DNA from 3 places in the Cupriavidus mimosae genome. Region 1 is predicted to be linked to each of the others. Evidence: predicted binding sites of a transcription regulator. Region 1 holds the regulator's gene; each other region holds the start of a gene.
The links. Region 1 encodes sigma-54, which starts transcription at its own class of promoters, with help from an activator protein. Its sites were predicted from a motif close to TGGCANGNAANCTGCTTT; they were not measured.
Positions count from the first base shown of each region.

Region 2: a site for sigma-54 is predicted at 1,856-1,873, ahead of MKD50_RS27105 (PQQ-dependent methanol/ethanol family dehydrogenase). Genes of this name have one in related genera too.
Region 3: a site for sigma-54 is predicted at 1,613-1,630, ahead of MKD50_RS24210 (ethanolamine ammonia-lyase subunit EutB). Genes of this name have one in related genera too.

Region 1 is NZ_JALHRY010000005.1:127,297-130,533, forward strand. Features, by position in the region: gene MKD50_RS11240 (PTS sugar transporter subunit IIA) at 1-52, opposite strand, end outside; gene hpf (ribosome hibernation-promoting factor, HPF/YfiA family) at 406-756, opposite strand; gene MKD50_RS11250 (RNA polymerase factor sigma-54) at 805-2,283, opposite strand; gene lptB (LPS export ABC transporter ATP-binding protein) at 2,407-3,207, opposite strand; gene lptA (lipopolysaccharide transport periplasmic protein LptA) at 3,216-3,237, opposite strand, start outside.
Region 2 is NZ_JALHRY010000020.1:77,481-80,717, forward strand. Features, by position in the region: gene MKD50_RS27095 (quinoprotein dehydrogenase-associated SoxYZ-like carrier) at 1-800, shown strand, start outside; gene MKD50_RS27100 (quinoprotein relay system zinc metallohydrolase 1) at 797-1,741, shown strand; gene MKD50_RS27105 (PQQ-dependent methanol/ethanol family dehydrogenase) at 1,937-3,237, shown strand, end outside.
Region 3 is NZ_JALHRY010000015.1:65,356-68,592, forward strand. Features, by position in the region: gene MKD50_RS24200 (FadR/GntR family transcriptional regulator) at 1-399, shown strand, start outside; gene MKD50_RS24205 (AI-2E family transporter) at 566-1,603, opposite strand; gene MKD50_RS24210 (ethanolamine ammonia-lyase subunit EutB) at 1,827-3,209, shown strand.

The DNA of each region.
Region 1 (3,237 bases):
TGACGTCGAGGGTAATGTTGCCGGGTGGCAGCAATTTGGCCAAACGATTCATGGGCGATGCGCAGGATGTCAGTTAGCGGGCGGATCGTTCCGCCGGGCAGCGGCTGGCTCCCCGACCGCTGCCGGCGCGGGGAAGACGTCCGGCCCATTATAGAGCAGCGGCTACCCTTGCATTGTGCGGTGCAGCGCGAGCAGGCGCAGCCACGATTTCTCTCTCTTTGTATGGCGCAGCATACACCTTGGCGCTGCGCTTGCGAACATTTCGGACCTTCATGCGTGGCAGGGCTTTGCTCCGCTGCCACACACCCGTCACGGCGCAAGGGCGCAAAAAAGCCGCGCTTCGGGGCGCGGCTTGCCTGTGGAATCCTGGTTCAGCAGCCCTCTGCGGGGCTGCCGGGCACGGGTTTATTGCTGCATTTGCGCTGCGGCCATCTGGTACTTGACCGCTTCGCGGTCGTGGCCTTGCACGCGATCCTTGTAGCGAATCACCTGACGGTCCAGCTTGTCGACGAGTGCGTCGATCGCCGCATACAGGTCTTCGTGATGCGCCTCGACAAAGATGTCCTTGCCCTTTAGATGCAGATTGATTTCCGCGTACTGACGCCGGTCCTTTTCCTTGTGATTGTCGACAGAGAGCAGCACGCTAACGCCAATGACTTGATCGAAATGCCTGACGATTCGCTCCAGCTTCGTTTCCACGTACTCACGCAGAGGGGGCGTGATGTCCAGGTGGTGTCCACTGATCTTGAAGTTCATAGCGCTTCTCCTTCTGAAAGAGCCTCACCAGGCAGGCGGTGGGCTCGGCTACAAAGACTTGCGGAGATTGACTGCGGGGATTTTCAAGGCTTCACGATACTTGGCGACGGTGCGGCGTGCGACAACGAAGCCCTGTTCGCCCAGCAGTTCGGCGATGCGACTGTCGGAAAGGGGATTCCTCGGGTCTTCGGCTCCTATCAGTTGCTTGATCAAGGCGCGGATGGCCGTTGATGAAGCCGCGCCACCGGTTTCGGTGGACACGTGGCTACCGAAGAAGTACTTCAGTTCGAAAGTACCCATCGGCGTAGCCATATATTTATTGGTCGTCACCCGGGAGATGGTTGACTCGTGTAAACCCAGTGTATCGGCAATCTCCCGCAAAACCAAGGGGCGCATGGCGATTTCACCGTGGGTGAAAAAGTTCTTTTGACGCTCGACAATGGCCTGCGAGACACGCAGGATCGTGTCGAACCTTTGCTGGATATTCTTGATCAGCCAGCGTGCCTCCTGCAGCTTCTGCTGCAGTCCCGCCGTGCCGGTTTCGCCCTTGGCGCCGCGCAGGATCTGGGCATACATATCGTTGATGCGCAGCCTCGGCATCACATCCGGATTGAGCTGCGCGGTCCAGCCGCCGCCGCTCTTGCGCACGAACACGTCGGGCACGACGAAATCGGCCTCGGGACGGCTGTACGCGTGGCCCGGGTAGGGTGCGAGCGAGCGGATCAGGTCATGCGCGGCCTTGAGCGCGACTTCATCGACCTGCAGGGCCTTCTTCAGTCGCGTGTAGTCACGTACCGCCAGCAGTTCCAGGTGATGGGTGACGATGGTCAGCGCCAGTTCGCGCTGCGGGTGGGTCAGGCGGCGCAATTGCAGCGCCAGGCATTCGGCGGCATTGCGCGCGCCCACGCCGGCCGGATCGAAGCTCTGCAGCAGCGTCAGGATGGCGTGGACTTCGTCGGGGTCGAACTCCAGCTCTTCGGGCAGCTCCGCGCAGATCTCTTCGAGCGAGGCGCTCAGGTAGCCGTCGTCATCGAGCGATTCGATCAGGAAGATGGCGAGACCCTTGTCGCGCGCCGAGATCTTCAGCGGCGTCAGCTGCTCCATCAGGTATTCGCGCAGCGTGGGCTCGGCATCGCGCAGCTGCATCGGCGTCTTTTCGTCCTCGTCGCCTTGCGGGCGGCGGGCGAAGTCATCCAGGCTCCAGTCGCTGTTGCCGTAGTCGTCGCCGCTGCTGTTGTCGCTGTAGTTGTCATCGGCAGCGCCCTCGGCGCGCGCATCGCCATTGCCCTGGGGCTCGGCGGGGGCGGGCGCGGGCGCGCTCTGTACGTTGACCGAGCCATCGGCGGCCACGCGCAGCGGGCTTTCGATCCAGTCGTTCTCCCGCTCGAGCAGCGGGTTTTCCGTCAGCGCCTGTTCGACTTCCTGCTGCAATTCCAGCGTGGAGAGCTGCAGCAGCCGGATCGACTGTTGCAGCTGCGGGGTCAGGGCCAGGTGCTGGGAGAGGCGGAGCTGTAGCGACGGTTTCATGCGACCTATTTTATGCGCATCTTTCCGATGTTGGAACGGAAATTGCTATCGCTAATGCGCCGTGATCGCCGCTGGCTCTCCGCATCGCGCGGCCATGGCAGCCCGCGCCGGGCAGCCGTCTTGTCACATGCGGAAGTTCTCGCCCAGATAGACGCGCCGCACGGCGTCATTGGCGATGATGTCTTCGGGCTGGCCAGCTGCCAGCACCGTGCCTTCGCTGATGATGTAGGCGTGGTCGCAGATGCCGAGCGTCTCGCGCACGTTGTGGTCGGTGATCAGCACGCCGATATTGCGCGCCTTCAGGAAGCTGACGATGCGCTGGATTTCGCCCACGGCGATCGGGTCCACGCCGGCGAACGGTTCGTCGAGCAGAATGAAGCGCGGCGACGACGCCAGCGCGCGCGCGATTTCCACGCGGCGGCGCTCGCCGCCGGACAGCGACAGCGCCGGGTTGTTGCGCAGGTGCGCGATCTGCAGGTCGTCGAGCAGGGCATCGAGGCGGCGCTCGATCTCGGCCTTGGCCAGCGGCTTGCCCTTGTCCTGCTGCAACTCCAGCACCGCGCGGATGTTCTCCTCGACGTTGAGCTTGCGGAACACCGAGGCTTCCTGCGGCAGGTACGACAGCCCCATGCGCGCGCGCTCGTGGATCGGCAGGCCACTGATGTGGTCGCCGTCGAGCACGATGTCGCCTTCGTCCAGCGCCACCAGGCCGACGATCATGTAGAAAGACGTGGTTTTGCCCGCGCCGTTGGGGCCGAGCAGGCCGACCACCTCGCCGCTCTTCACATCGAGCGAGACGTCCTTGACCACCGTGCGGGAGCCATAGCGCTTCTTCAGGTGGCGCACGACCAGCGTGCTGCCGCCGGGCAGTACAGAGTTGGCTTCGACGACAGGCTGGTCGGCAATGGTGGCGGTATCGGTCATGGGTACGGTCAGGGTTTGTTGGCGGGCGCG
Region 2 (3,237 bases), on a different contig from region 1:
GGCAGGGCCTGGCGTTGCTGGCGCTGGCATGGCTGGCGCTGTCTGTTGCGACGGTGTCAGCTGCACCGGGCGCCGGTGCCGGCATCGTGCACAGCGATCCGATGCAGTCGCCGCAATGGGCCTGGATCCACAAGGAGCTGCTGCAGCAGGGCCCGGTGGTGTTCGACAGCCGCGTGCGCGTGACCGGGCCGGCCTTTGCCGAAGACCCGATGCGCGTGCCGATTGCCTTCGACGCGTCGGCGCTGGGCGAGGTCGAGCGCATCGTGGTGGCGGTGGACCGCAACCCGATCCGCCCGGTGCTGGCGTTCGAGCCGCTGCGGGTGCGGCCGTCGCTGTCGTTCCGCTTCAAGCTGGAGCAGGCCTCGCCGGTGCGGGTGGCGGCGCGCACGCGCGACGGCACCTGGCATGTCGGCAGCGCGTGGGTCGACGCCGGCGGCGGTGGCTGCACCGTGCCGGGCGCGACCCGCCGCGATGGCAGCTGGAGCCGCACCCTCAACCGGGTCGAGGCGCGCGTGTTCCCTGGCCTGGGTCACGGCCAGGACCAGGCCGGCGCGCGCGTGCGCCTGCGCGTGATGCACCCGATGGACACCGGCCTGGTCGCCGGCATCCCGGCGTTCCATCTCGAGACCCTGGTGCTGGCCGACGCGGCGCGGCAGCCGCTGTTGCGGCTGACCCTGCACGAGCCCGTGGCGGAGAACCCGATCTTCTCGTTCGACCTGCGCGAGGCGGTGGTGCCCGGCATGACCGTGGCCGGCCACGACAACAACGGCAACCGCATCGCGGCGCGGGTGTCGCCATGAAGCGCGTATTGCCGTCGCTGCTGCTGTGGCTGGCCACTGCTGCGGTCTCCGCGGCGCCGGCGCAGCCGCCCGACTACCGCCTGGCCCCGCGCGAGATCGCCGCCGGCGTGTGGCTGCTGGAAGGCGCCAATGCCGACTTCGCGCCGGCCAATGGCTGCAACATCATCAATACCGCCTTCATCGACACCGGCGACGGCGTGGTGGTGATCAACACCGGCCCCTCGCGCGAGTACGGCGAGCAGCAGCGCCGCGCCATCGCCGCGCTGACCGGCGCGCCGGTACGGCTGGTGCTGAACCTGAACCTGCATCCCGACTACTTCTTCGGCAACCAGGCCTATGCCGACGTGGGTGCCAGCGCGCTGCCCGCCACCATCGACGGCGCGCGCCGCGAGGGGGCGGCCTATGCCGACAACCTCTACCGCCTGTGCGGCGACTGGATGCGCGGCACCGAGCCCGCGCCGCCGCTGCACGCGCTGGAGGCCGGCACACGGACGATCGGGCGCCGCACGCTGGAACTGATCCGCCTGGAAGGCCATACCGACGCGGACCTGGTGCTGCTGGACCGCGCCGCCGGCATCGTCTTTGCCGGCGGGCTGGTGTTCCGCGAGCGCATTCCGACCACGCCGCACGCGCATATCGGGCGCTGGCTCGACAGCCTGGCGCGGCTGCAGGCGCTGATGGCGCACAGCGGGGCGCGCCTGCTGGTTCCGAGCCACGGCCCCGCGCTGGGCGGCACGGAAGCCATCGCGCAGACGCGCGCCTACCTGCAATGGCTCGACGCGCGCCTGCGCGAGGCCGCGGCGCAGGGACGCGACCTGGCCGAGGTCATGGCCATGCCGGTGCCCGAGCCCTATGCGCGCTGGGGCGCGCTGCCGGCCGAGTACCTGCGCAACGTGATCCATCTCTACCCGGCGCACGAAGAAGCCGCGCTGGGCCAGTGACGGGACCAACGGTGTCTGTTCAATTCTGGCGCAGCTGCAACGCAGTGTTGCACGCTGGCGCGGGCCGCAGCCGTGCGGCGGGCTTGCAGGGCGCGTGATCGGGCCCCGCGCCACTGGCATGGGATTTGCCATTTGCGTGCTGGTGTGTGGCGCAGTGGCGCACCAGCGAAATCGAAAACAAGAGAGGAGATGGCAATGAGGACCTTACGAGTAGGGCTGGCAATTGCGACAACCGCGGCGGCAATCGCGGCCGCCGCGGCGAGCGTTGCCGCGCAGGCGGCGGTAAGCGACGCCATGATCGAGAACGATGCGAAGTCCCCCGGCGACGTGCTGTCGTGGGGCATGGGCCCGCAGGGGCAGCGCTATTCCACGCTGGCGCGCATCAATACCAAGAACGTGGGCCGGCTGGTGCCGGCGTGGTCGTTCTCGTTCGGCGGCGAAAAGCAGCGCGGGCAGGAATCGCAGCCGCTGATTCACGACGGCAAGATGTTCGTCACCGCGTCGTATTCGCGCATCTATGCGCTCGACGTGAAGACCGGGCGCAAGCTGTGGAAGTACGAGCACCGCCTGCCCGAAGGCATCATGCCGTGCTGCGACGTGGTTAACCGCGGTGCGGCGCTGTACGACAACCTGGTGATCTTCGGCACGCTCGACGCGCAGCTGGTGGCGCTGGACCAGAACAGCGGCAAGGTGGTGTGGAAGGAAAAGCTGGAAGACTACGCGGCCGGCTACTCGTATACGGCCGCGCCGCTGGTGGCCAAGGGCCTGGTGCTGACCGGCATCTCGGGCGGCGAATTCGGCGTGGTCGGCCGCGTCGAGGCGCGCGATGCCAAGACCGGGCAGCTGGTGTGGTCGCGGCCGGTGGTCGAAGGCCACATGGGCTACAAGTACGACAAGGACGGCAACAAGACCGAGATCGGCATGACCGGCACCCAGAACGCCAGCTGGCCCGGCGAGACCTGGAAGACCGGCGGCGCGGCCACCTGGCTGGGCGGCACCTATGACCCGGCCACCGGCCTGGCCTACTTTGGCACCGGCAACCCGGGCCCGTGGAACAGCCATATCCGCAAGGGCGACAACCTCTACTCTGCCTCGACCGTGGCGCTCGATCCCGCCACCGGCAAGATCGTCTGGCACTACCAGAACACGCCCAACGACGGCTGGGATTTCGACGGCGTGAACGAGTTCGTCACCTTCGACCTGGACGGCAAGCGCATGGGCGGCAAGGCCGACCGCAACGGCTTCTTCTACGTCAACGATGCCACCAGCGGCAAGCTGGTCAATGCCTTCCCGTTCGTGAACAAGATCACCTGGGCCAGCGGCATCGACCTGAAGAGCGGCCGCCCCAACTACGTCGCCGAGGGCCGTCCCGGCGACCCGGCCGCCGCCAACGGCGAGAAGAAGGGCAAGTCGGTGTTCGCGGCACCGGGCTTCCTGGGCGGCAAGAACCAGCAGCCGATGGCCTACAGCCCGCAGACCGGCCTGTTCTACGTGCC
Region 3 (3,237 bases), on a different contig from region 1:
CTGGAAGGCGCCACGGCCTACTTCGCGGCGTTGCGCGCGGATGCCGCCGACGTGAAGCGCATCCGCGCGCTGATGGCCGAACTGGAGCGGGCGCGCGCCGCCGACGACAAGCAGGCCGAGGCCGATGCCGACGCGCAGCTGCATGACGCCATCGCCCAGGCCTCGCACAACACCATGTTCCTGCACCTGCATACCAGCGTGATCGGCATGCTGCGCGAGCACATCACCATCAACGGCACCGGCCTGCGCGAACAGGACGATGGCGCCTCGGACCTGCTGTTGCTGCAGCACCGCACGCTGTGCGATGCCATCTGCGCGCGCCGGCCCGAAGAAGCGCGCACGGCGATGCAGACTCACATCGACTTCGTGCGCAGCCGCGTGGAGCAGGACGGGGCCTGAATACAGGGTAGAGGAATACCGTCATTCCTTCGCAGGCGGGAATCCAGCGTCTTTGAAAGTCACTGGGTTCCCGCCTGCGCGGGAACGACGGTCGTTAACTTAACGGCATTTGGGTAGAGGCCCGCTTATTGGTCCTACCACCGGCCCGGCGTGCCGGCTGCGGCATTCAGATCAGACCGGCGCCGGCGAGCTCGCGCTTCAGGTACGCGTAGAAAATCGGCCCGGCGATCACGCCCGGGATGCCGTACAGCGTCTCCATCAGCAACATCACCATCAGCAGTTCCCACGCCGCGGCCTGGATGCGCGCGCCGATGATGCGCGCGTTCAGGAAATACTCGAGCTTGTGGATCACCACCAGGAACACCATCGATGCCACCGCGATCGGCAGCGACACCGACAGCGAGGCCACCACGATCGCCGTGTTCGAGATCAGGTTGCCGAGCACCGGCAGCAGCCCCGCCACGAAGGTGATGACCACCAGGGTCTTGCTCAGCGGCAGGTGCACACCGAACAGCGGCAGCACCAGCAGCAGGTAGACCGCGGTCAGCACGGTGTTGATCGCCGAGATCTGGATCTGCGCGAAGATAAACTGCGAGAACGCCAGCTGCAGCGTACGCGCGCGCGCCACCAGCGCGGCCGCCAGCGGGCGCCGGTTGGGGCGCGCCACCGCGCGGTACAGCGCCACCATCGCGCCGATCACCAGGCCGATCAGGATATGCACCAGCGTGCGCAGTACCTCGGCGCCCAGCTTCTGCGCCATCGCGGCGTGTTCGCGCAGCGTCTCGATCAGCGTGTTGGCCAGTTCGTCGACGCCGTTGGGCAGCGCGTCGCTGACCCACGGCGGCAGCTGCCCGCGCGAGCGGTCGATGATGTCGGCGACGTGGTTGAGCAGGCCGTCCAGGGTATTGCCCTCGCCGCTGACGAAGCGCACCAGCAGCCAGCCCGCCAGCGTCAGCCCCAGCAGGATCAGCGCCGACAGGATCGCCACCGCGAGCGCGTCGTGGCGCTGGTGCAGGCGCTTCAGGCGCGGCGCCAGCACGTCCACCAGCGAATACAGCAGCAGCCCGGACAGCAGCGCCGCCACCAGGTTGGCGTGCAGCACGGTCCAGAGCGCCAGCGCGGTCAGCAGGTAGGCGACAGTGCCGACGCTGTACCACGCGGCCGGCGGCAGGCGCGGGGTGGCGGTCGGTTCGGGCTCTTTCATTGGTGTCTCCGGCATGCAATTTGCTGAAAAATTATTCCTGGATTCTCGCCGATCCAGATGTAACGGCTGCGTCAGTCGCGGTTTCGGTCGCCCGGCCGCCGCGACCTGGCGCCGATGTTGGCATATCGGCACACGCAAAGGGTGTCTATATTAGGGGGAATCGTGCACGGCCAGCCGTTCGCCGCGCTGTCTTCGATTGTCGCCCGGTACAGGAACGCAACGCATGGCCTACACCCATACCATCGGCAACCACCGCCACGTCTTTGCCGACCTGCGCTCGCTGCTGGCCAGGGCCAGCCCGGCGCGCTCCGGCGACGCGCTGGCGGGCCTCGCCGCGCAAAGCGAACAGGAGCGGATGGCGGCACGGCTGGCGCTGGCCGAGGTGCCGCTGACGCGCTTCCTGAGCGAGGCGCTGGTGCCTTATGAAGACGACGAGGTCACGCGCCTGATCCAAGACCGCCATGACGCCGCTGCCTTTGCCGCGATCGATGCCACCACCGTGGGCGATCTGCGCAACTGGCTGCTGCGGCATGAGACCGACAGCGCCATGCTGGCGCGGGTGGCGCCCGGCATCACGCCGGAGATGGCGGCGGCGGTCAGCAAGCTGATGCGCAACCAGGACCTGGTCGCGGTGGCGCGCAAGTGCCAGGTGGTCACGCGCTTTCGCAGCACGGTGGGCCTGCCGGGCCGGCTGGCGGTGCGGCTGCAGCCCAACCATCCGACCGACGATCCCAAGGGCATCGCCGCCTCGATCATCGACGGGCTGCTCTATGGCTGCGGCGATGCCACCATCGGCGTCAATCCGGCCTCGGACAACCTCGGCGCGATCGTCTCGCTGCTGCGCATGATCGACGAGCTGCGCAGCCGCTTCGACATCCCCACGCAGTCCTGCGTGCTGACCCATGTCACCAACACGCTGCGCGCGATCGGCCAGGGCGCGCCGGTGGACCTGGTGTTCCAGTCCGTGGCCGGCAGCGAGCGCGCCAATGCGGCCTTCGGCATCAGCCTGTCGCTGCTGGCCGAGGCGCACGACGCCGCGCAGGCGCTGGCGCGCGGCACCGTGGGCGACAACCTGATGTATTTCGAGACCGGGCAGGGCAGCGCGCTGTCGGCCGACGCGCACCATGGCGTCGACCAGCAGACCATGGAGGCGCGCGCCTATGCGGTGGCGCGCGCGTTCTCGCCGCTGCTGGTCAATACCGTGGTCGGCTTTATCGGGCCGGAGTACCTGTACGACGGCAAGCAGATCATCCGCGCCGGGCTGGAAGACCACTTCTGCGGCAAGCTGATGGGCGTGCCGATGGGCTGCGACGTCTGCTACACCAACCATGCCGAGGCCGACCAGGACGACATGGATACGCTGCTGACGCTGTTCGGCGTGGCCGGCATCAACTTCATCATGGGCGTGCCTGGTGCCGACGACATCATGCTCAACTACCAGAGCACCTCGTTCCACGACGCGCTGTACCTGCGCGAAGTGCTGGGGCTGCGCCCGGCGCCGGAATTCGAGGCCTGGCTGCAGCGCATGGGCATTGCCGACGGCGCCGGCCGGCTGCTGGAGCCCGCGGCGCGCCAGCCGCTGCTGCAGATGGCCCACAGCTTGTAAGGAGCCGCGATGACCTCCGAACACCAGG